Parabacteroides chongii: one gene and its partner. Each later gene encodes a partner of the first gene's protein in a complex. Links are inferred from orthologs where the notes say so. Each region holds a gene or a part of one and is shown in the gene's direction. Other genes may lie near its edges.

Region 1 (2,984 bases):
AGCAGTCGATCTGTCCGATCGTGACCCGTTGTTCGATGAGGCAGCCCGTCTGATCGTAATCCAGCAGCAGGGATCGACATCGCTGATCCAGCGTAAGTTCGCTATCGGTTATAACCGTGCAGGCCGTCTGATGGACCAGTTGGAAGCTGCCGGTATCGTCGGACCGTTTGAAGGAAGTAAAGCTCGTCAGGTATTGATCCAGGATGAATATAATTTGGAACAGTTGCTGAATTCGTTGAAATAAGATCTCTATTACCTCTTAATAAAGTAGACTCCTATGAAAAGAGAACAAAAGATAAAGATATGGAGAGCGATTGCTCTTTTCGGATTGTTGGCTTGCCTTCTTTTCGGTATCCGGGTAACAAGCCGGGCGCAGAATGCCGTTTCCATTTTGGATAAGGCTGCCGGTGCTTACGAGAACTCGAATGGGATTTCTGCCTCCTTTACATTGAATACCCGTTCGGATGTTCAGAAGGTCTCCGAGAGTTTCGAAGGAACGATCCATATGAAAGGAGACAAATTTACATTGGTCACTCCGGATATGACCACCTGGTTTGACGGAACGACTCAATGGTCTTATGTGGAACGTAACGAAGAAGTCAATGTCAGTACGCCGACGGGCGAAGAACTGCAATTTACCAATCCGGCTCTGTTGTTGCGAATGTATAAGAAAGGTTTTACCCCCAAATATATCGGTGAAAGCACGGCTTCCAGCGGAAAGTCAGCTTATGATATCGAACTGACGCCTAAAAAGAAAGGCGACATCCTGAAGGTCGAACTGCAGATCGAGAAGTCGTCCAATTTTCCGGCGAAGATCAAGGTTGAGGCAAAGAATGGCATCAGTAGTACGATTCATATCAGTAATTTGAAGACGGGGGTAAACCAACCGGATGACTTTTTTGTTTTTAAGGAAAGCGATTATCCGGATGCCGAAGTGATCGACCTGCGTTAAAATATAAGCGATAAAATAAGTTTCTAGTATCTATTCAATTAACATAAAAACTATGAGCGATTCAATAAATGAAAAGGTTCGTTGCCTGATTATAGGTTCCGGTCCTGCTGGATATACAGCAGCTATCTATGCATCACGTGCTAATCTGTCTCCCGTCTTATACGAAGGCATTCAACCGGGCGGCCAGTTGACAACAACTACGGAAGTAGAAAATTTCCCGGGATATCCTGAAGGTATCACTGGTCCGGAGTTAATGGAAGACCTGAAACAGCAGGCTCTGCGTTTCGGTGCCGATATCCGTTTCGGTATTGCTACGGCGACTGATCTTTCCGCAGCTCCTTACAAAATAACGATCGACGGTGAGAAGGTGATCGAAACAGAAACATTGATCATCGCCACTGGTGCAACCGCCAAATACCTGGGTATTCCCGACGAACATAAATATGCCGGAATGGGTGTTTCTGCCTGTGCGACCTGCGACGGTTTCTTCTATCGTAAGAAAGTGGTAGCAGTAGTCGGCGGCGGCGATACGGCTTGTGAAGAAGCTATTTACCTGGCTGGATTGGCTAAACAGGTCTATCTGATCGTGCGTAAATCGTATCTGCGTGCTTCGAAAGTGATGCAGGAACGTGTGTTCAATACGCCGAATATTATGGTGCTGTTCGAACATAATACAATCGGCCTGTTTGGTGAAAACGGTGTGGAAGGTGCCCACCTGGTAAAACGTATGGGTGAACCGGACGAAGAAAAAGTGGATATCGCTATCGACGGCTTTTTCCTGGCTATCGGACACAAACCGAACTCTGATATATTCAAACCGTGGCTGGAAACGGATGAAATCGGTTATATCAAAACAATTCCCGACACACCGCGTACAAAAGTTCCCGGAGTCTTTGCTGCCGGTGATGTGGCAGATCCGCACTATCGTCAGGCGATTACCGCAGCAGGCAGTGGTTGTAAGGCAGCCATTGAAGCTGAACGTTACCTGTCAGAAGTAGGAAAATAAGGTCTGCTATTTAAGCTAATTAGCAGAAAAATAATAGGTAATACATCTATGTATCATGCATAGATGTATTATTTTTGTCCCCCAAATAATATCGTAGAGGGAGTGGTATGAAGAAAGTTTTGTTGTTATTACCTGTATTTTTATTGATAATAGGAGCTGTCCGTGCAGTAGAATCTCCGAAACATGAGATACGTGCGGTTTGGCTGACTACCGTTTATGGACTGGACTGGCCCAAAAGACCGGCGACAACCGAAGCCGGCAGGAAAGCCCAGCAACAGGAATTATGTACTATCCTGGACCGGCTCGCCGATGCGAATTTCAATGCTGTCTTTTTGCAGGTCCGCCTGCGGGGGGACGTTATTTACCGTTCGGCTATTGAACCGGCTTCGAAAACATTCTCAGGTAAATACGGCACAATGCCCGGATACGATCCGCTGGCTTTTGCGATAGAAGAATGTCACAAGCGTGGAATGGAGTGTCATGCCTGGTTTGTCACATTTCCTGTCGGTACGGACAAAGCGGTCAAGGAACAGGGAAAACTTTCCGTTGTGAAACGTAAACCGAAACTCTGCAAACGGCATAACGGTGAATGGTATCTCGATCCCGGAGTGCCGGAGACTGCCGATTATATATTATCAATGGTAAAAGAGCTGGTAAACGGATACGATATCGATGGCATCCAGTTCGATTATATCCGTTATCCTGAACAGGCAAAGAGCTTTCCGGACAAAGCAGTCCATAAGAAATATGGGAAATCGGCCCGACTGGCTGATTGGCGGCGTGAGAATATCAATAAGATGGTCTATCGCATTTACGACTGGGTAAAAGCGGCAAAGCCCTGGGTGCAGGTCAGCAGTTCGCCGCTGGGTAAATACAATCGTATCGAACGGGTCCCCAATGCCGGATGGACCGCGTATGAAAGTGTTTTCCAAGACCCTAAAATGTGGATGCAGAAAGGAAAACAGGACATGATCGTACCGATGATGTACTATCTGCATGACAATTTTTTCCCTTTTGTCGACAACT
Region 2 (2,787 bases), 780 kb from region 1 along the record:
TTCAGCGTAGACAAGGACAAGAACATCCGCTTCGGGCTGGGAGCCGTCAAAGGTGTCGGAGAATCGGCTGTACAGAATATTATCGAAGAGCGGAAGAAGAACGGTCCGTACAAAAACATTTTCGATTTTGTGGAGCGGGTAAACCTGACCGCCTGTAACAAGAAGAACATCGAATCGCTGGCTTTGGCGGGTGCATTCGACAACTTCGGCATTCAACGCGAACAGTTCTTCGGGGAGACAGGGAAAGGGGAACTTTTCCTGGATACGCTGGTACGCTATGGCAACAAATACCAGATGGACAAGAGCACGGCAGCCAATTCATTGTTCGGCAGCGACGACCTTTCGATTGCCATCGCCAAACCGGAAATTCCGGTATGCCAGCGTTGGAGCGACCTGGAGCGCCTGAACAAAGAAAAGGAACTGGTCGGCATTTATCTTTCCGCCCACCCGCTGGATGAATACCGTATCGTGCTGACGTATGTATGCAACACGGGTATGGCAGAACTCAGCGACCGGGAAAGTCTGAAAGGGCGCGAGATACTGCTGGGCGGCATCGTCACCGATTTCCGGGAAGGGATGACCAAGACGGGCAAGCCTTACGGGGTAGTCAAGATAGAGGACTTTACCGGTAGCGGCGAGATCGCCTTATTCGGCAACAACTATATAGAGTACAGCAAATACTGTAAACTGGGTATGTACCTGCTTATCACCGCCCGCGTGGAACCACGCCGCTGGAATGAGAACGAGCTCGATTTCAATATCGGCTCGATCCGCCTGTTGCAGGACGAGAAAGACAAGCTGATCGAGAAGATCAGCATTACCCTGCCGATACATGACCTCGACGAACCTACAGTCAATGAATTATCGGTGCTGATCAAGAACAATCCGGGTCAGAGCCTGTTATATTTCAGAGTAGTGGACGGAGAACACAATATCGCACAGAATTTCTTCTCACAGAATATCCGGTTGAACGTGACAAGTAAACTGGTTGAATTCCTGCAGGAGAATGAGAATATTGATTTCAAAATTAACGGGTAAAGTTGTACGGTGCAGAAAGAATTAGTACTTTTGGCACCGCAAAAGGGAACAATTTAAATTAGATATACAATTATGGCACTAGAAGTTACAGATGCAAATTTTGAAGAGTTAGTAAACTCAGGTAAGCCTATGGTCCTTGACTTTTGGGCAGAATGGTGTGGTCCTTGCCGCATGGTCAGCCCGATCATCGATGAACTGGCAACCGAATATGAAGGACGCGTTACAATCGGTAAGATGGACGTAGACAATAACAACGACGTTGTCGGTCAGTTTGGAATCCGCAATATCCCGACCGTATTGTTCTTCAAGGACGGTAAGTTGGTAGACAAACAGGTAGGCGCAGCTCAGAAGCCTGTTTTTGTTGCTAAGATCGATGCTCTTTTATAATCATTTCATAGCGCGCAGCATTTCGCGCTTTCCCGGAGGGCCGGGTATTCTTTCAACGGAATACCCGGCCTTCTGCATCATACGGCGGACTACTCCTTTGGCACAATAGGTGGTAAGGATCCCTCCTTCCGACGTATGCGCATAGATTTTATCGAATATCTCCTGGCTCCACATCTCCGGCTGCTTGTCCGGGGCAAAGGCATCGAAATAGACGAGGTCGATGTCTTCGGGTAATTGGCAGGTATTGCTGTCCCCCTGTATCTTATGCAAAGTGAAACGGTCAGTAATCTTTGCCGCTTCATTCCAGGATGCGGCATGTAACGCGCCGAACCATTCTTTCTTTTCCGGACAGATCACGTCTCCGTAGTTCAATGCCCCGACCAGTTCAGGGGCTAGCGGATAAAGCTCGACAGAGTAATAATTCACAGAACGGTTATTCTCTTCCGCATCCAGCAAGGTCAGGAAGGCATTCAACCCTGTCCCGAAACCGATTTCGAAGACGGTAATATCTTTTTTGGTCTGATGATGCAATCCGGCTTCAATAAAAACATGGCGCGACTCCTGTACCGCCCCGTTCACCGAGTGGTAGTGTTCGTCCATTTCCGGGATAAATAAAGTATGACTGCCGTCGGCTGTCTGCTGCAATTCGCGATTGATATGATTCTGTTCCACGATATATCTCTATTAATATTGCAAAGGTAGAGAAAATATTATCTTTGTAAAAAAATAGTCTGATGTACTGGAAATTCATTTGCTCCATCCTATTCTCCGTGACTTGTCCGCTGGTAATGACAGCACAAAAAACCTATTCCGTCAAAGGCATAGTAAAAGAAGCCGCCAGCGGGGAACCTATTCCCTACGCAACCGTGATCATATGGAATACGACACAGGGTACAGCCACCGACTCTGTCGGCCATTTTGAAATAACCGGAATCACGCCCGGCAGCTATCGCCTGCAAGCTTCGTTTCTAGGATATAAACCGACAGTAACGGCAGAATTCCGTGTCGCCAATAAAGACATCTTTTTCCCGATCGAGCTGGAACCTGCCAGCGAAAGCCTGCAGGAAGTGAGCGTCGTCGCCTCCCCGTTCCGTAAAACGGCTGAAAGTCCGCTCGGCTTGCGCGTCATAGGATTTAAAGAGATTGAAAAGAGTGCCGGCGGAAACCGGGATATATCACGCGTCGTCCAGTCTTTTCCCGGAGTGGCTTCGACGGCTGCATTCCGAAATGACTTGATGGTGAGAGGCGGGGGACCGTCAGAAAACCGTTTTTTCCTGGATGGGGTAGAAATTCCGAATATCAACCATTTCTCCACACAAGGGGCTTCAGGCGGACCGGTCGGGATCATTAATCCGGATTTCA

The links. The genes of interacting proteins can lie anywhere in the genome.
Region 2: the proteins of trxB (region 1) and trxA are in contact, whole or in part, in a crystal structure (PDB 1F6M), measured with the Escherichia coli proteins. The link is inferred for Parabacteroides chongii from one-to-one orthologs.

What each region holds. Positions count from the first base shown.
Region 1 is NZ_CP120849.1:3,188,955-3,191,938, forward strand. Bases 76-2,981 are described here. They hold trxB (thioredoxin-disulfide reductase), read left to right. Parts: upstream 76-1,004; coding sequence 1,005-1,958; downstream 1,959-2,981. Other genes in these bases: P3L47_RS11700 (FtsK/SpoIIIE family DNA translocase), read left to right, coding at 76-244; lolA1 (outer membrane lipoprotein periplasmic chaperone LolA1), read left to right, coding at 278-952; P3L47_RS11715 (glycoside hydrolase family 10-like protein), read left to right, coding at 2,066-2,981. Outside these bases: more of P3L47_RS11700, read left to right, coding at 1-75; more of P3L47_RS11715, read left to right, coding at 2,982-2,984.
Region 2 is NZ_CP120849.1:2,405,286-2,408,072, reverse strand. What follows is about bases 59-2,767. They hold trxA (thioredoxin), read left to right. Parts: upstream 59-1,110; coding sequence 1,111-1,425; downstream 1,426-2,767. Other genes in these bases: P3L47_RS08950 (TonB-dependent receptor), read left to right, coding at 2,214-2,767; mnmC2 (tRNA (5-methylaminomethyl-2-thiouridine)(34)-methyltransferase MnmC2), read right to left, coding at 1,426-2,082; dnaE (DNA polymerase III subunit alpha), read left to right, coding at 59-1,038. Also shown: more of dnaE, read left to right, coding at 1-58; more of P3L47_RS08950, read left to right, coding at 2,768-2,787. UniProt on the Escherichia coli protein: Participates in various redox reactions through the reversible oxidation of its active center dithiol to a disulfide and catalyzes dithiol-disulfide exchange reactions.